DNA from 2 places in the Pseudarthrobacter sp. NIBRBAC000502772 genome. Region 2 is predicted to be linked to the other one. Evidence: predicted binding sites of a transcription regulator. Region 2 holds the regulator's gene; the other holds the start of a gene.
The links. The regulator HrcA, encoded in region 2, represses chaperone genes, less so after heat shock. The targets are predictions, from matches to a motif close to TTNGCACTCGNNNNNNNCGAGTGCNAA.
Positions count from the first base shown of each region.

Region 1: groL (chaperonin GroEL) is a predicted target of HrcA. The motif match lies at 6,078-6,104, and genes of this name have one in related genera.

Region 1 covers NZ_CP041188.1:1,353,431-1,363,119, forward strand. Annotated here, with positions in the region: gene NIBR502772_RS06475 (peptidoglycan bridge formation glycyltransferase FemA/FemB family protein) at 1-39, shown strand, start outside; partial or broken gene NIBR502772_RS06480 (threonine/serine exporter ThrE family protein) at 79-1,565, shown strand; gene NIBR502772_RS06485 (siderophore-interacting protein) at 1,593-2,432, opposite strand; gene NIBR502772_RS06490 (uracil-DNA glycosylase) at 2,447-3,217, opposite strand; gene NIBR502772_RS06495 (DUF3263 domain-containing protein) at 3,351-3,680, shown strand; gene NIBR502772_RS06500 (LytR C-terminal domain-containing protein) at 3,732-4,349, shown strand; gene NIBR502772_RS06505 (cold-shock protein) at 4,508-4,714, shown strand; gene NIBR502772_RS06510 (ABC transporter substrate-binding protein) at 4,726-5,991, shown strand; gene groL (chaperonin GroEL) at 6,283-7,911, shown strand; gene NIBR502772_RS06520 (ABC transporter substrate-binding protein) at 7,988-9,298, opposite strand; gene NIBR502772_RS06525 (ribonuclease HI family protein) at 9,509-9,689, shown strand, end outside.
Region 2 covers NZ_CP041188.1:3,043,968-3,053,422, reverse strand. Annotated here, with positions in the region: gene lepA (translation elongation factor 4) at 1-1,418, shown strand, start outside; gene hemW (radical SAM family heme chaperone HemW) at 1,455-2,684, shown strand; gene NIBR502772_RS14025 (DUF4870 domain-containing protein) at 2,700-3,119, opposite strand; gene NIBR502772_RS14020 (DUF3097 domain-containing protein) at 3,248-4,096, opposite strand; gene hrcA (heat-inducible transcriptional repressor HrcA) at 4,244-5,257, shown strand; gene dnaJ (molecular chaperone DnaJ) at 5,335-6,462, shown strand; gene NIBR502772_RS14005 (16S rRNA (uracil(1498)-N(3))-methyltransferase) at 6,465-7,247, shown strand; gene NIBR502772_RS14000 (GerMN domain-containing protein) at 7,269-8,225, opposite strand; gene NIBR502772_RS13995 (PhoH family protein) at 8,597-9,455, shown strand, end outside.

The DNA of each region.
Region 1 (9,689 bases), 1.7 Mb from region 2:
ACCCTGCTGGGCAAACTGCCACTGAAGCGCCAGGCCTAACACCAAACCACGAACTGCCAGAAAGGGAGGAGCACCAAGGTGAACGATCGACCTGAAAACCCAAGGCGCAGGCCTCCCACCGACAGCCTGCCCAAAACAGAGCCGCTCACCCCCTCCCAGCTCCGCCAGGATGCCGCGGCCAAGCGGATGCTGCGGCGCCTGGTGCGGGGGGAGAACCCGCCGACGGCGCCACTGAGCATTGTGGACAGGCTCGCCGGAAGCCCCTACGCCAACCCCATGATCCAGGTGGGAGGCGTGGACACGTCCGCACGCAAGACCCTGGACTTTTCCCTGCACCTGGCCGAGACCATGTTCCGGTACGGGGCCGGCGCCCTGGAAGTGGAGACGAGCATTATTGCCGTCACCGCGGCGCTGGGGCTGAAAAACATCGAAGTGGACATCACCAACCAGTCGGTGGCCATTAACTATGCGCCCAAGGACCAGACGCCCATCGCGCTGCTTCGGGTGGTGCGGTCATGGACAAACAACTATGCCGGGCTGGCCAAAGTACACCGGCTGGTGACGGACATCGTGGCCGGGGAGTGGGCCGCGATGAGGCGATCCGCCGGCTGGACGAGGCCATCACCAGCCCCAAACCGTTTCCACGCTGGATGGTCACTGTTGCCTTCGGCGTGTTCGCCGCAGTCTTTGTGGGCGTACTCGGCGGAGGTCTGGTCTCCTCGGGCATCGCCTTTGTTGCCAACATCGGCGTCAGCCTGCTCGCCCGCCAGTTGGGCCGGTGGAGGGTTCCGGACTTCTTCACGACGGCGGCATGCTCCTTCGGCGTTACGCTCACCGCGTTGCTGCTGTGGCGCTTTGACCTCACTAACGCACCGGCGATTGTGGTGGTGGGCGGCATCCTCCTGCTCCTGCCCACCGGACGCCTCGTCTCGTCGGTCCAGGACGCCATCAACGGGTTCCCCGTGACGGCCGCGGGCCGGTTCCTGTCCACCCTGCTGACGTTCGGCGCGATTGTGGCCGGGATCGCGGTGGCCTTTGTGATCGGTTCGATGACCGGGATGCAGCCGATTAGCGTCACGGAGACGTTCCCGCCTGCCTACGACCTCTGGGTCCTGGTGATCCTTATCGCCGTGGCAGTGATGGCCATCGGCGTGACGGAGCAGACCTCGTGGGAACTGCTGCTGCCCACCGCAGCCGTGGGCGTGGTGGGCTATTTTGTACTGCTTGGCGCTGCTTCCCTCGGCGTCGGTGACCGGTTTTCCCCGGCGGTCGCGGCCGTTGTGATTGGACTATTGGCGCGGGTGGTGGCGCTGAAAATGGGCGCTCCCCAGCTGGTGGTGGCCGTCCCGGCGGCCCTGATCCTGCTGCCTGGACTGACCATCTTCCGCTCGATGTATGTGCTGACCATCGAGGAATCCGAAGTCCTGCTGGGAGCTGGCGGCATGCTCAACGCCGGCGCGATCGTCCTGGGCACGGCCGCCGGCATTGTCCTCGGCGACACCCTGGCCCGGCCGCTCACGCGCAGCCTGGCCAGCAACGAACGCCGCCGCGCCCGCCGCCGCTAGCCGCGTGTCGCCGTCGGAAAATCCCGGTCAGATCTTCCCGACGGGCAGTTTCTTCTCGGCCTGGAAGTCGTCCTCCACCCGGCCCTGGGCCCAGTAGCCGGACAGCGAAACCTGGCTCCGTTCCAGGCCGCGCTGGACGAAAAACACGTCCCGCAGCCGCTTCATGTAGCCGCGCTCGCCATGGGCAAAAACGTCAACGCGGCCAGTGGGCCATTCGGCGTCGGCCACCGCTGAGACGAGGAGGTCCCCGGCGCCGGCCGGCGCGCCCTGGCGGCGTAGCCAGGTCACCTTAACGCCCGCCGGGGACGCAAGGGGCTGGATGTCGGCGTCGCTGTCCACCTCGATAAACGCCAGGCCGGCCGCTTCAGCCGGCAACGATTCGATGGCGGCGGCGATCGCAGGAAGTGCGGCTTCATCGCCGGCAAAGAGGTACCAGTCAGCGTCAGACGCCGGGTTGTAGGCGCCGCCCGGGCCGGTGAAGGTGAAGGCGTCCCCGGGCTTGGCGGCAGCCGCCCAAGGGCCGGCCAGCCCTTCGTCGCCGTGGATCACAAAGTCGATGGCGAGTTCCTGGGCCTCGGTGTCCACCCAGCGGACCGTGTAGGTGCGGGTGAAGGGCCACTGCTCGCGGGGCATGGTTTCGCGGATGGTCCACAGGTCCAGGGGCTGGGCATAGTCAACGCCGGGCTGCGGGAAGACGATTTTGACGTAGCGGTCCACGAAGGTGTTGTTCACGTAGGCGGCAAAGCCTTCGCCGCCGGCCACGATCCTGACCATGTGTGGCGAGAGTTCTTCCCGTCGGATGACAGTGAGATCGATCTGCGGACGTGTATTTTTCGTGGCGTTGGTGGCGGCCGGAAGAGTGCTCATAAGGCAAGCCTAAGCTAAGGGACCGGAGGGAGTTCCCAGGTTACGCCGGGGCATCCCTGGTCCTGCAGCAGTTGGTTGATGGTGCTGAAGGGCCGGGAGCCGAAGAATCCGCGCGACGCCGACAACGGGCTGGGGTGGGCGCTGGACACGACCGCCGCCCCGGGCAGGAGGGGCCGGACGCTCTCCGCGTCCTTGCCCCACAGCACCGCCACCAGCGGCGACGGCCCGCCGTCGGAAGTGCGCCGGCTGGCCACCGCGGTGACTGCCGCCGTCGTGATGGCCTCCCAGCCTTTGCCCCGGTGGGAGCCGGCTGCCCCGGCCCGGACGCTCATGACCCGGTTAAGCAGCAGGACCCCCTGGCTGGCCCAGGCGGACAGGTCGCCGTGGACGCGCGCCGGAAGGCCGAGGTCGGACTCCAGCTCACGGTAGATATTCGCCAGGCTCCGCGGGATGGGGCGGGTCCGCCCGTCAACGGCAAAGGACAGGCCGATCGCGTGGCCCGGCGTCGGGTAGGGGTCCTGGCCCACTACCAGGACCTTCACGCCGGCCAGCGGCTGCCGGAAGGCGCGCAGAACGTTCGACGGCGCCGGCAGCACCCGGTGCCCCGCGGCAACTTCGGTGGCCAGGAAGCCTAGGACGCCGCGCAGCTCACTCTCTACGGGGCTCAGCGCCTTCGCCCAGTCGGCAGCCATCAGCTCACTGAGCGGCAAGACGGCCATCTCGGCAAAGCCAACGGCCTCCGCCGGGTCCGTCGTCAGTTCGAACAGCGCGTCAGATTCAAACACGCTCCCATTCTCGCAGGGTTGCCGGACGCTGCGGCCGGGGCGCAAATGACAACCGTGTTATTCACGCCGTAGCATGGGGAGGAGATTTTGTAACTTGACCGGTGATTCAGCGAGACCAGCGAAGGGGTGCGTCGTGGCGGAACCTGCTCGGGAACATATGCCGGAGCCGGAGGAGCGCGGTTCTTTGCTGGCTGACTTTACCCTCCGTGACTCCCCGTTGAGCGAGCGCGACCAGCAGATGCTGGCACTCGAGCGGCAGTGGTGGAAGTACGCCGGGGCCAAGGAACAGGCCATCAGGGAGCTGTTCGATCTGTCCGCAACGCACTACTACCAGCTGCTCAACGCCCTCATCGACACCGAGGCCGCACTGGCCCACGACCCCATGCTGGTCAAGAGATTGCGTAGACTACGTACGTCGCGTCACCGGGCACGCACTGCACGACGCCTGGGTTCCGACGCCTGACCACGCTCGTGCTGAGCCATCAGCAGCAATCAACAAGGACGTCTCCCCATCATGACCAAATACGCTCGGGATGAATTCGACAAGGTTCCGGAGTCCGCCTCACGGCAAGGCGTCCACCGTGCGGCCTCGGCGCCTGCCCGCCGCAAGCTGTGGCCCATCCTCGCGGTGGGGATTGTGGCATTGGCCATTGGAGTGGTGTCCTTCCTGATCCTTCCCAAGCTCGGGTTCACCCAGGCCGGCAGTGATGCCTCCACCAGCCTGGAATCGGCCGCGGCCCCCGAGGCAAGCGCGGCACCGTCGGCCACCGCTGAAGCCTCCACGGACCCGAAGCCCTCTAATAGCCCTGACGCCGAGCCCAGCGCTTCGCCCAGTAACATTCCCTCCGCGGTTGTGCTGGACAAGACCCAGGGCGTGGCCATCTACAACGCCGCCGGTAAGGCCGGGCTCGCCGGACGCATCAGCTCTATGGTCCAGGCCGATGGCTGGACGCTGGGCCAGGTGGGGAACTGGGGCGGCGCTCCGCAGCAGACATCCGCAATCTTCTATTCAGGACCGGCGCAGAAGGCCAACGCCGAAGCACTCTCCGAACTCCTGAACATCCCTACCCTGGTGGAGAGCCAGGACTTCCAGGTGCCGTTGGTTGTTGTCCTGGGGCCGGGCTACCAGTAGCGTCTCGCGGTCACGCCTGAGTAACTTTTGGGCACCGGAGCGGCCGTGTGGTTCGGCCCGCCGGATGGCTTGTCGCTAGAGTGATTTCAGGCTTCGGTCCGTAACAAGCGGCACACTTCCGACGGGGACCGACGGCACGACGGAAAAGAGTGGACATCATGGCATTGGGAACGGTTAAGTGGTTCAACGCCGAAAAGGGCTACGGCTTTATTACGGTGGACGGCTCCGGGGACGATGTCTTTGTGCACTGGTCGGCCATTGAGGGCGAAGGTTACCGGGCGCTGGATGAGGGACAGCGCGTGGAGCTTGAAGTCGGTGAAGGCGAGAAGGGCCCGCAGGCAGAAAACGTCCGGCCCGCGCAGTGATCTCCCGCAGCTTGCGTTCAACAATCGTCCGCACAATCACAGGGGCGGGCCTCCTGCTGGCACTGGCTGGCTGTGCCGGAGCCGGCGGCAATGCCCGCGTTGAATCCGCTGAAGCATCCGGTGACGGCACGCTGCGGATCGGGCTGATCCAGGACAGCACAGGGAAGCAGGCCTTCCTCAATGACTCGCAGCTTGCCGCGGCCCAACTTGCAATCAAGGAAATAAATGCGGCCGGCGGCCACAAGGGCAGGCCTGTGGATCTGGTGGTAGGCGCCGGTGATGGCGCCGACGCGCAGGCCAGGAATCTGGCCTCAGCCAAGGTTGACGCGGTCATTGGACCCACGGATTCGAGTCACGCCACCGCTGCCATCGACGTCCTCTCGGCCGCCCGGGTCCCCCTCGTCTCGCCTGCAAACTCCGCTGCCGGCCTGTCCCGCTACAAGAGCGGCGGCTATTACTTCAGGACCGCCGCGGCGGACGTTGCCCAGGCATCGGTGCTGGTGAAGCTGGCCAAGGACGGCGGCGCCAAGAGCCTTGCCGTGGTCCACCAGGACTCTAGCTACGGAAAGGACGTAGCTGCCGCGGTGGCCGGCGCCGCCAAGAACGCCGGCCTGGAAACTGTCTCAACCACCGCCTTCAAGCCCGGCGACGCCGGGAACGCCGCAGCTGCAGCCAAGGCCGCCACTCCTGATGCTGTGGTGCTGATCGCCAGGGACGACGCCCAGGGCGCCATCGCAGAGCTCAATAACGCGGGACTTTCGGGCAAGAGCATCATCCTGAGCGACGGCGCCTTCGCCCAGTACGGTTCGGGACTTGGATCCAAGGCGCTCGACGGCGCGCGTGCAGTGGTGCCGGGCCTGTTGCCGTCTGCGGACTTCCAGGCCCGTCTTGTGTCGGTCAACCCTGCCCTGAAAGACCTTTCGTTCGCCGCGGAGACCTACGACGCCGTGAACCTGGCGGTCCTGGCGGCAGCGAAGGCTGACGACGATGCCGGCCGCTCCATCGCCGCCAACCTGATCGCCGTCTCCGGCGGGACTGCAGGCGGGCAGGCCGCCGCGCAGGCCTCAGGCCCGGCCACCAAGCCGTGCCTGTCCTACACCGGCTGCCTCGCGGTCCTGAAGACCGGGGCAGGCATTAATTACGACGGCGAATCGGGGCCAGTTGCCTTCGACGCCAACGGTGACATCACCACGGCCAACTACATGGTGTTCACCTACGGCGCAGACAACAGGGCAGTTCTCAGCGGCCATGAGGCGGCAGGCCGGGCCGCAGGCTGATCGCCGATGGCGAACGGGCCTCCCTGACAGGGCGATTTGGGGGACCTTTCGCTTGCACTCTCACCTAGGGAGTGCTAATTATTGAGTTAGCACTCCTACGTACCGACTGCTAAAGCAACGTCCGGTTTGTCCGGCATCGAGGCTTGGCGGCGGTCGTGGAGCGAGAGAAATACCTAGCTGGAGTGAGATCCCCAGCCGCGGCATACAGAGGCCGCCGGTGAAGGATCGTCCGTCGCGGGCACTGCAGTGAGGTTCATTCTTAACGACTGTCCCGAAAGGACTACTGCCGTTATGGCCAAGATCATTGCATTTGATGAAGAGGCACGCCGCGGTCTTGAGCGGGGCCTGAACATCCTCGCCGACGCCGTCAAGGTCACCCTCGGCCCGCGTGGACGCAACGTCGTCCTCGAAAAGAAGTGGGGCGCCCCCACGATCACCAACGATGGTGTTTCCATCGCCAAGGAGATCGAGCTGGACGACCCTTACGAAAAGATCGGCGCCGAGCTGGTCAAGGAAGTTGCCAAGAAGACGGACGACGTCGCTGGCGACGGCACCACCACGGCTACCGTGCTGGCGCAGGCCCTGGTCAAGGAAGGCCTGCGCAACGTCGCGGCCGGCGCTGACCCGCTGTCCCTCAAGCGCGGTATCGAGAAGGCCGTAGCGGCCGTCACGGTTGAGCTGCTGGCCTCTGCCAAGGAAATCGAAACCAAGGAAGAGATTGCGGCTACTGCCTCCATCTCCGCCGGTGACGACGAAATTGGCGCCCTGATCGCTGAAGCCCTGGACAAGGTGGGCAAAGAAGGCGTCATCACCGTCGAGGAGTCCAACACCTTCGGCCTGGAGCTCGAGCTCACCGAAGGCATGCGCTTCGACAAGGGTTACATCTCCGCGTACTTCGTTACCGATACCGAGCGCCAGGAAACGGTCCTTGAGGACCCGTACATCCTGATCGTCAACTCCAAGATCTCCAACGTCAAGGAACTGGTTGCTGTCCTGGAAAAGGTCATGCAGTCCAACAAGCCGCTGCTGATCATTGCCGAGGACATCGAGGGCGAGGCCCTGGCCACGCTGATCGTCAACAAGATCCGTGGCACCTTCAAGTCCGTTGCCGTCAAGGCTCCGGGCTTCGGTGACCGCCGCAAGGCCCAGCTGGCCGACATCGCTGTACTCACCGGTGGCCAGGTCATCGCCGAGGAAGTCGGACTCAAGCTGGAGACCGCCGGACTGGAACTCCTGGGACGCGCCCGCAAGGTTGTTGTCACCAAGGACGAGACCACCATCGTTGAAGGTGCCGGCGACGCCGACCAGATCGCTGGCCGCGTTTCCCAGATCCGTGCCGAGATCGAAAACTCCGATTCGGACTACGACCGCGAGAAGCTGCAGGAACGCCTGGCCAAGCTGGCCGGCGGCGTTGCAGTCATCAAGGCCGGTGCCGCAACCGAGGTTGAGCTCAAGGAACGCAAGCACCGCATTGAGGACGCTGTCCGCAACGCGAAGGCTGCTGTTGAAGAAGGCATCGTCGCCGGTGGCGGCGTTGCGCTGATCCAGGCCGGCGCCAAGGCGTTCGCGAACCTGAACCTGACCGGTGACGAAGCAACGGGTGCGAACATCGTCCGCGTTGCCATCGACGCCCCGCTGAAGCAGATCGCCTTCAACGCCGGCCTCGAGCCTGGCGTTGTTGTCGACAAGGTCCGCGGCCTGCCTGCAGGCCACGGCCTGAACGCAGCAACCGGCGAATACGTCGACCTGCTGGCTGCCGGCATCAACGACCCCGTCAAGGTAACCCGCTCTGCCCTGCAGAACGCGGCGTCCATTGCCGGTCTGTTCCTCACCACCGAGGCCGTTGTGGCCGACAAGCCGGAGAAGAACGCTCCGGCCATGGGTGGCGGCGACGACATGGGCGGCATGGGCGGCTTCTAGTCCCCAGCGCCCGGACTACGTTCCGCGCAAACCATAATGCGGCCCCCTCCACTGGAGGGGGCCGCATTTGTGTGCGCTACTTGCGGGCCGTGGCCAGCATTCCTTCGACTTCCTTCTTGAACGCGTCGGCGGCCGCCTGCGGAGTCAGCCGGTCGTACAGGACTTCGTCGGTGAACCGCTTGATGACGTTCTGGACGCTGCCGGCACCCACCGGCGGGACGGGAGGCGCGTCGGCGATGTCCGGCGCAATGTCCTTCAGGAAGGCCACCACAGTGGTGTCTGCCGGCTTGAGCGCCGGTGTGATGCCCTCGACGATCTCAGAGTTGCTGGGGACTCCGCGGTCTGTCATCAGGATGGCGCCTGCCGCGGGGCTGTTGGCCAGGTAATTGATGAAGGTCGCGGCGGCTTCCGGGTGCTTCGACCGTGAGGACGCGGACCAGAACATGGTGGGCTTGTAGTACATGCCGTTGTCCGCAGACTTCCCGTCGGTGCTGGGGGCGCGGAGCATCTTGATGCTGCTGCCCGTGGTGGTTTCCAGCGATCCCAGCTGGTTAGTCCACCACCAGGCCATACCTACCCGGTTGGTGCCGAACAGGCTCTCCTCAAGGCCTGCGCCGGAGTCCTCGGTGGCCACCGTGGCCGGCGGGCTCGCCTGGGAATCGCGCTGTTCCTTCAGCCGTTCCCAGAACGAAGCGGCCGTAGCGGTGTCGAAGTCCAGTTTTCCGTCTTGGGAGTAGAGGTTCTCGCCGTGCTGCCGAAGCCAGATGATGAGGTCCGCCTCGTTGCTGCCATAGGCTGCGCCGTAGCTCTTCCCGTCACCGGCCGCGCTGAGTTTCGCGGCGGTGTCCATGAAGTCGTCCCAGGTCCAGGTGGTGTCGTCGGGGAAGGGCACGTTTGCTGCCTCAAAGACCTTGGTGTTTGCCATGATGACGTAAGCGTTCTTCCCGGTGCTCAGCCCGTACTGTGCGTTGTCGTAGTGGCCGGACGCCAGTGATTCCTTGTCCAGCTTGGAGGTGTCGATCCCGCCCTGTTTGGCCAGGTCCAGCAGCGCCCCGCGGCCACCGTACTCGGCGATGTATTTCTGGTCCATCTGGATGACATCCGGTGCGTCATTGGCAGCGGTCGTGGTGGCCAGTTTGTCCCAGTAGCTGGCCCATTCGCCCGGCTCGGATTCGATCTTGATGTTGGGATGTTCCGCCTCGAACGCGTCGATGACTCTCTCTGTTTGCGCGTTGAGGTACTCATTGCCCCACCACGCGAACCGCAGGGTGACTTCGCTGTTTTCGCTGGAGCCGGCGGGTGCACCGCAGCCTGTGGCGAGCAGGGAGAGGGCGACGGCGACTGCGCCGAACTGGAATCTCCTGCGGCTAATGGCCCGAATCTTCATTGATGTGCCTTCCTCAAAAGGGTGGAGGTCCACCCCGCGCGTGTCCCGTGACGGCGTCGGTGCCGGTGGGGAAGCTTCGACTGAGAAAGCGCTTTCCCGGTCAGGATTCCGATTCTGCCGCGCTTCGACTTCGGCGTCAAGGCTTTTCGGTAAGCGGTTTCCCGAACGCTGGCTGAACCGGTTGTCGGCGCTGTCTGGCAGGATGGTTAGGTGACAATTACTGCAGCGGCCGACGGTTCGGCTTTAGGAAATCCCGGCCCGGCCGGTTGGGCCTGGTATGTGAACGACGACTGCTGGCGCGCCGGGGGATGGCCGCACGGCACCAACAACCAGGGCGAGCTGATGGCCGTCCTGGATCTGTTCCGTGCCACCGCCCACGTCCCGGAGGAGG
Region 2 (9,455 bases):
AGATCGACCTCCCGGCAGCCCAGCCTGAGAAGTACGCGGCCGAACTGGCCAGCCTGATCGGCGGCGACCCCGACGACGTGCTCCGCGTCTCTGGCAAGACCGGCATGGGCGTCGAGGTCCTGCTGGACAAGATCGTCCGCGATCTGCCGGCCCCCGTAGGGGACCCGAACGCCCCCGCGCGCGCCATGATCTTCGACTCGGTCTACGACACGTACCGCGGTGTGGTTACCTACGTCCGTGTGGTTGACGGCATGCTCCACCCCCGTGAACGCATCCAGATGATGTCCACCCGGGCCACCCACGAACTCCTCGAGATCGGGGTGAGCTCCCCGGAGCCCACCCCCTCCCAGGGTCTCGGGGTTGGCGAAGTGGGCTACCTCATCACCGGTGTGAAGGACGTCCGCCTGTCCAAGGTCGGCGACACCGTCACCAACCTCGCCAAGCCTGCCACGGCCTCCCTTCCCGGCTACGCCGATGCCAAGCCGATGGTCTTCTCCGGCCTGTACCCGCTGGACGGCACGGACTACCCGGTGCTCCGCGATGCGCTGGAGAAGCTGATGCTCAACGACGCCGCCCTGGTGTACGAGCCCGAAACGTCGGCCGCGCTCGGCTTCGGCTTCCGCGTCGGCTTCCTCGGCCTGCTCCACCTTGAAATCACCAGGGAGCGGCTCGAACGCGAATACAATCTTGACCTGATCTCCACCGCCCCCAACGTGGAGTATGAAGTGACGCTGGAGGACAAGAAGGTGGTCCATGTGACCAACCCCAGCGAATACCCTTCCGGCAAGATCGCAGAGGTCCGCGAGCCGATGGTGGCTGCCACCATCTTGGCGCCGAATGAGTTTGTGGGCGCCATCATGGAGCTCTGCCAGAGCCGCCGCGGTGTTATAGGCGGCATGGACTACCTGTCCGAGGACAGGGTCGAAATCCGCTACCGGCTGCCGCTCGCTGAGATCGTGTTCGATTTCTTTGACATCCTCAAATCCAAGACCCGGGGCTACGGTTCGCTGGACTGGAAAGCCGACGGCGAGCAGGTGGCCGACCTGGTCAAGGTGGACATCATGCTCCAGGGCGAACAGGTGGATGCCTTCTCCGCCATCACGCACCGCGAGAAGGCCTATGCCTACGGTGTGATGATGACCGGCAAACTGCGCGAGCTCATTCCCCGCCAGCAGTTCGAAGTGCCCATCCAGGCTGCCATCGGCTCCAGGATCATCGCCAGGGAAAGCATCCGCGCCATCCGCAAGGACGTTTTGGCCAAGTGCTACGGCGGCGACATTTCCCGGAAGCGCAAGCTGCTGGAGAAGCAGAAGGAAGGCAAAAAGCGCATGAAGATGGTGGGCCGCGTTGAGGTCCCCCAGGAAGCCTTCATCGCTGCGCTGACCACCGACGAGTCCAAGGACAAGGCCAAGAAGTAGTGATGACAGTGGCCGGCAACACCGGAGGCCCCTGCAATGCCTAGCATTCTTCCACTCGGCGACCCCGCGCCGTCGGACGGTCTGCTGCCCGCCCAGGCAGTGGCCGGTTCCGCGGACCGGGCTTTCGGGCTGTACGTGCACATCCCGTTCTGCGCTGTTCGTTGCGGATACTGCGACTTCAACACCTACACGGCCACCGAACTGGGCGGCGGAGCGTCACAGGACGCGTACGCCACCACGGCCGTGTCCGAAGTCGACTTTGCCGCCACAGTCCTGCGGCACTCGAGTCTCCCGGACCGTCCGCTGAGCACAGTCTTCTTCGGCGGCGGCACTCCCACGCTGCTCCCGGCGGAAGACCTCGCACGGATCCTGACGGCCGCCGTCGGGCACTGGGGCCTGGAACCCGGCGCCGAAGTGACCACCGAAGCAAACCCGGACTCGGTCACCCCGGCATCCCTTCAGGTTCTGGCCGATGCCGGCTTCACCCGGGTTTCCTTCGGCATGCAGTCTGCCGTTCCCCATGTCCTGAAGGTCCTGGACCGCACGCACACGCCCAGCCGCGTGCCGCAGGTGGTGCAGTGGGCGCGCGATGCCGGACTGGCCGTGAGCCTGGACCTGATCTACGGGACACCGGGGGAGTCCCTGGAGGACTGGCGGTTCTCCCTGGAGACGGCCCTCTCCTACCAGCCTGACCACATCAGTGCCTACGCGCTGATCGTGGAAGACGGCACCAAGCTGGCAGCCCAGATCCGCCGTGGTGAAGTCCCGGGAATCGACGACGACGACCACGCCGACAAATACGAACTCGCCGACCAGCTGATCGGCGCTGCAGGCCTCAGCTGGTACGAGGTCAGCAACTGGTCCCGGACGCCGGAGCAGGCATGCCGGCACAACCTCGCGTACTGGCGCGGGGACGACTGGTGGGGCATCGGGCCTGGTGCACATTCACACGTGGGCGGGGTGCGGTGGTGGAACGTCAAGCACCCCACGGCCTACGCCGGACGGCTCGCTCAGGGCCTGTCACCGGCGGCCGGGCGGGAAACGCTCGACGCCGAAACCCGCGACGTGGAGCGCGTGATGCTTGAGGCCCGGCTCGTGTCGGGACTGGCCACGTCAACGCTGGGCGAGCACGGCCGTCACGCCATGGCCGGGCTCATTGCCGACGGCCTGGTGGAGCCGCCGGCTGCCTTCCACGGCACGCTGGTACTGACCCTGAAGGGCCGCCTGCTGGCCGACGCCGTGGTCCGCAGGATCCTGCCGGACTGAGGGTGCGGGTGGGGACTACTTGATCCAGCGCAGGTTGTACTGGTAACGGTGGGGCTGGCCCTTGTTGACATGGATACCTGCGGCCACGGAGAAGCAGGTCAGGGCAATCCAGATCAGGGTGGCGATGACGGCGAAGATGTTTCCGATCACCGGAATGAACACCAGGAGATTGGCCACCAGCGCCGCGATGGTGGGCGGCAGGCTGAAGTTCAGCGCTTCCTTGGATTCCTGGGCGGTGAACGGCCCGCGCTCACGGAAAATCAGGTAGATCAGCAGTGACGGAACGCAGCCGAGGATCCCGCCGAAGTGTGCCAGCGTGGCCCACTGGCGGTCTTCGCTGGCCGTCAGGGGCAGCGCATTAGCCGGAACGCCCTGGTACTCGGAACGGCCCTGGCCGCCGTGGTCGTCCCGGTGCTCGCGTGCGTTTTGTGCCACGGTTTTCTTCCTTCGAAAGTGCAATGGTGCTGGGTTGGAGAATGCCGGACTGAAGCAACTGCAGCCTCCGCAGTACCAAGAATACTGGTTCAGCCACCAAATGCCGCCGCCAAGACCTGGATCCGGTGTCAGGGCACCGTCAGAAAGTCGATGACTTCCTCCACTCTCCCGAGCAGTGACGCTTCCAGGTCCGCGTAACTGCGGACAGCGCCCAGCAGCTTTTGCCAGCCAAGCCCGATGTCTTCCTTGGTGGAGTGCGGCCAGCCGAACGCTGCCAGGATGCCGGTCTTCCAGTCCTGCCCGCGGGGCACCACCGGCCACTGTTCGATGCCCAGGACAGCAGGCCGGATGGCCTGCCACACGTCAACGTAAGGGTGCCCGACGATCAGGACGTTCCCGGCCGCACCGGGGGAGGCCATCACGGCAGCCGCGATGCGCCACTCCTTCGAGTCGGGCACCAGGTGGTCCACCAGGACCCCCAGCCGCCGTCCCGGACCGGGACCGAATGCGGCCACCGCCCCCGCCAGGTCATCAATGCCATGCAAAGGCTCGACGACGATGCCCTCTACGCGGAGATCGTCACCCCAGACTTTTTCCACGAGTTCGGCGTCGTGTTTTCCCTCCACCCAGATTCTGCTGGCTTTGGCCACCTGGGCACGCTGGCCGGCAACGCGGACCGAGCCGGACGCCGTCCGGCCGGCGGCCACGGGGGCGGCCTGCCGGGGCGCCGGGGGAACGAGCCGGATGGGCTGACCCTCCAGGAGGAACCCGAAGCCCAGCCGGAAGGACCGGGACTTGCCGCGCCGGTCTTCGAGGGCCACTACATGCATGCCGCCGGACTTCTCCACCCGGGTCACCGCTCCCACCCAGCCGGACTGGGCGTCTTCAAGAACCATGCCGCGTTCCACGGGAACCTCAGGCAGTTCGCTCTTGACGGGCGCGGTGATCTCCTGCGGACCCCAGTTCTGGTACTGCATGGATTGATTCCGCCTTGCCGCTAGATCCTGGCCCGGAATTTCGCCCGGAGCGGTACCAATGCTAACAACGGGGTGACTCATATTAGACTGTTAGCACTTGGGCATGTCGAGTGCTAACCCTGCAGTGACCACGGATGGAGGTGGAGTATGAGCGAGCCGCGCAAACTCGAAGTACTGCGCGCCATCGTGGAGGACTATGTGCACTCCCGCGAGCCAGTAGGTTCAAAAGCGCTCGTGGAACGCCACCACCTCGGCGTGTCCAGTGCCACCATCCGCAACGACATGGCGGCCTTGGAAGACGACGGCCTGATCACGGCCCCGCACACCAGCGCCGGACGGATCCCCACAGACAAAGGCTATCGGCTGTTTGTGGACCAGATTTCAGCGGTAAAGCCGCTTTCCCACGCGGAACGGCGTGCCATCCAGTCGCTGCTGGAGGGCGCCGACGATCTGGACGACGTCCTGGACAGGACCGTCAGGATGCTGTCGCAGCTGACCAACCAGGTCGCCGTGGTGCAGTATCCGCATCTGAGCCGCGCCACCATCCGCCACATCGAATTCGTCCTGCTCGCGCCCCGGCAGGTCCTGGTGGTCCTCATCGCCACCACCGGCAAGGTCGAACAGCGCGTGATCGACATCGGCCAGGACCTCGGCGACGACGCTATCGCCGCGCTGCGGACACACTTCCTCGGATCACTCGCGGGCATCTCGCTGAGCCGGCTGACCCCCTCGCTGCCCGGAGTCGTTTCGTCCGTCAGCCCAGGCCAGCGCGCGGCGGCCCAGGCCCTGGCCCACGGGCTGGAAACGCTCGCCCACAGCAGTCGCGAGGAACGCATGGTCATGGCCGGAACGGCGAACCTCGCCCGCTCCAATGTGGATTTTCCGCTCAGTATCGGACCGGTCCTGGAAGCGCTCGAGGAGCAGGTTGTCCTGCTGCGCCTCCTGAGCGACATGGCGCAGGATCCGAGGGGCGTGGCAGTCAGCATCGGGCGTGAAAACCCGTACGACGGACTAGCGGAAGCCTCCGTGGTGGCCACGGGCTACGGACCAGACAGCACTGCCAAGATCGGTGTGCTCGGCCCTACCCGGATGGACTACCCCACCACCATGGCCGCCGTCAGGGCAGTAGCCCGTTACCTTTCAAGAATTCTGGGTCCGTAACAGCATCACGGTCCAGGCACGAAGAGCAGTGCCGGCAGCACGCCTGCCGTCAGTACAACAAGGAAGAGATACGAACTTTGAGCAGCCACTACGACGTCCTCGGAGTCTCGCCGGAAGCCACCGGGGAAGAGATCAAGAAGGCCTACCGCAAGCTGGCCCGAACTCTCCACCCGGACGTAAACCCCGGGGACGATGCATCGGACCGCTTCAAGGCCGTGACCCATGCCTACGAGGTACTTTCGGACCCGCAAAAGCGCCGGATCTATGACACCACCGGCAATGAGAACGGCACCGACAACGGGTTCGGCGGCGGTGGATACTCCGGCCAGGGCTTCGCGTTCCAGGACATCTTCGACACGTTCTTCGGGGCCGGCGGCACCTCCGGCCCCGCTTCCCGGGTCCGCCGCGGCCAGGACGCGCTGATCAGTGTACGGATCGAACTCCGCGATGCCGTGTTCGGCGTCAACCGGAAACTCGAAGTGGACACAGCCGTCACCTGCCCCACCTGCAACGGGTCATGCTGCCGCGACGGCAGCCACCCTGTGCGCTGTGATATCTGCGGCGGCAGCGGCCAGGTCCAGCGCGCGGTGCGCTCCATCCTGGGCCAGGTCATGACGGCGGCCCCCTGTGGCAGTTGCGAAGGCTTCGGGACGGTCATCAAGGACCCCTGCAACGAATGCAGCGGCCAGGGCCGCATCCGCAGCCGGCGGTCGCTCACCATCAAGGTGCCGGCCGGTGTTGCCACGGGCACCCGGATCCAGCTCTCCGGGCAGGGCGAAGCAGGCCCGGCCGGCGGACCGTCCGGGGACCTGTACGTGGAACTCCGGGTCAACAACGACGCCACGTACGCACGCGACGGTGACGACCTGCACGCAACGCTGCACATCCCGATGACTGCCGCCGCCCTAGGCACCGAGCTGTCACTGGAAACCTTTGACGGGCTGCAGGAAATCGACGTCAAGGCAGGGACGCAGTCAGGGGAGATCATCACGCTCCGTGGACTCGGCGTGACGCACCTGCGCGGTTACGGCCGCGGGGACCTGATGGTCCATCTGCAGGTGGAGACGCCGGCCAAGCTGGATGCCGCGCAGGAGGATCTCCTGCGGCAGCTGGCGAAGCTCCGGGGCGAGCAGTTCACGGAAGGCAAACTGGCTGCCAGCGGCGGCGTCTTTGCCAAGCTGCGGGACCGGTTCGGTAACCTGTAGCGGTGAGCAATCCCGTTTTCTTCAGCGGTGCCGGGTCGCTGGACGGTCTGGTGCCCGGTGCCCGTTTTGTCCTTCAAGGGCCGGAGGCACGCCACGCCGTGACCGTAAAACGGCTATCTCCCGGAGAGGCGGTGGACATTGCCGATGGCGCCGGAAGGCGGCTGACGGGAACTGTTGTGTCGGCGTCGCCCGCGGAGCTCACCGTGGAATGCTCCGCCCTCGTTGTGGAGGACCGGCCCGACATCCGGCTTGTGCTGGTGCAGGCCCTGGCCAAGGGGGACCGCGATGAACTGGCCGTGGAAACGGCAACCGAACTCGGGATTGATGCCGTAGTTCCCTGGCAGTCCGAGCGATCAATTGTCCGCTGGAAGGGTGAGCGCGCGGCCAAGGCCCACGCAAAATGGCAGTCCGTGGTCACTGCCGCCGCCAAGCAGGCACGCCGCGCCTGGATCCCCGAGGTGCGCGCCGCCGTCGAAACGCCAGGCCTTGCGGCGGCCGTGGCGGCAGCGGATCTGGCCGTAATCCTGCACGAAGACGCGGTCCGGCCGCTCCGGTCTGTCCTGGAATCATGGCAGGGCACCCAGGCTGACGGCGGACCCCGGGAAATTCTGCTCATCGTTGGTCCGGAGGGCGGAATCAGTCCCCGCGAAGTCACCCGGCTTTGCGACGCCGGCGCCGTGACGGCGCTCTTGGGACACCACGTCCTGAGGTCATCCACGGCCGGACCGGCAGCGGTTGTTCTGGCGAGTGATGTACTGGGACGCTGGACAGCACCGGTATCCTGAGGCCGACTGCTGCGCGGGCTGTTACCGGACGTTGAAGTTCCGCGTATCCACATTCAGCTCCTGGCTGGTGCCGGCCGCATCCACCTGCGAAACGCGGAGCTCGTAACTCCCCGAGGACAGGCTAAGGGCAAGGGTAAAGACTCCGGACTGGGCGGCTTCGGCAGCTGCAGTGGTCTCCCCGGTCAGGTAGGGCGCCTTGTTCCCGTTCGCTTCGGCCCGCAGGATCTGCCAGCGGAGTTTACCGCCCGGAACCGTGCTGCGGCCCGTGATCTTGACGCTTCCGCCGGCCAAATCAGTCCCTTCCTGCGGATCGATGATCCACACGGGCGCCACCATTCCGGCGGCTCGGGACATGGGGTCGCCAAGCTGGACGTGGTCGAAGGCAACGTAATCGGTGTGGCTATCCACCAGGATCCTGACCTGGATCTGCTGGCCGGAATCGATCAGGCCGGAACTCGCGGCCGCTGCCGTAGCGGTAAAGACCAGCTGCTGAATGGCGCGGCCGGCCATGTCGGCGTCGAGATTGCTGTTAAAGGCATCCTCCGAGACGTCGACGGTAATGACGTTCTTGCCGGAGATGGACGAGGCGAGTTTTTCGGGATCCTGCCAGGGCGTGAAGAAATCCGGGTCCAGCGGCTTCTCGGACATCATGGCCCGCAGGGCGCGGGTCACTGGATTCTCCTGCTCCGGCACGTCCCGGAACTCCCGGTATAGGAACACGTTGCTGTTGCTTCGGCCAATCCAGTAGACCGGGGCCTTATTCGAGGACTGTGTGGTTTCCAGGGGCGCGCTGGTGGAAGGTGCCCCCGGGGAGCCGGTGGCGGCAGCACTGGAGTTTGCCGTCAGGTTGGGCTCAGGGCTGGGGTCCGCGATACAACCGCTGAGAAGGAGGAATGCTGGCAGCAGGCCCAGGAAACGTTGCGGACGAAAACGCGGCGCGACGCGCCTGGCACTGAGGGGGGTCGCTGTTTCCGGCACTCTCGTGGCCTGTCCTTTCCGGCTGTGAAATGGCGAGGCCTGGGCCCCGTGAGCCGGTCCCCGGACGGCTGTGATTTCCAGCATCGCATAGCCAGCTCCGCCAAAAGGACCGAATCCGGGCTGCCGGCCCAACTGCAACGGGAACGATATGAGCCCGATATGAAGTTGATACCTAATGACGCCAACCGTCCCGCAGTATGCCGGTGACGGGCACCCTCGCCGGGGACCGCCTGACGCTGCCGGGAGGTGCCTCCTGGCGTAAGATGGAAGGACTCCGCTGGCTCCTGCATGCTCGGCAACAGCCCCCACGCAGCAGCCGGCGCACTTAATTTTTCGAACTGGAGGGGACCACGGGCCTGCGGGCCAGCACCATGACTGAATCAGCGAACGGAAAGCGCCGGCTCAATACTGACCGCGCCGCCGGAGAATTCCCCCATTCACTTCCCGGTGTCCGGACGGAGGTGGTTCTCTTTGACAACTCCGATCAGATGGTCCAATCGCTCGGCAGCCATGACGAGGCCCTGCGTTACATCGAAGAGCAGTTCCCGTCCGTTAACTTCCACGTCCGCGGAAACGAACTGTCCCTCAGCGGCCCTGCCAACGAAGTTCCCCGCATCATGCGGCTGCTGCATGAAGTGCGCGGCCTCGTGGCCCGTGGCACAGTCATCAGCCCCGCGGTGTTGCACCAGCTCGTCGCCTTGCTCCGCAGCCAGTCATTGCAGAACCCTGTGGACGTCCTCACCCATGACATCCTCTCCAGCAGGGGGAAGACCATACGGCCCAAGACGCTGAACCAGAAGAACTACGTGGACGCGATTGATGCGAACACGGTGATCTTCGGGATTGGCCCTGCAGGCACGGGTAAGACGTACCTCGCGATGGCCAAGGCCGTCCAGGCGCTGCAGCAGAAAGAAGTCAGCCGTATTATCCTGACCCGGCCCGCAGTCGAGGCCGGCGAGCGGCTGGGGTTCCTGCCGGGTACCCTGAGCGACAAGATCGATCCCTATCTGCGCCCGCTGTACGACGCGCTGCACGACATGATGGACCCCGAGTCCATCCCGCGCCTGATGGCCGCCGGGACCATCGAAGTGGCGCCGCTGGCTTACATGCGAGGACGCACGCTCAACGACGCCTTCATCATCCTGGACGAAGCGCAGAACACCACACCTGAACAGATGAAGATGTTCCTCACGCGTTTGGGTTTCGGGTCCAAAATGGTGGTCACCGGAG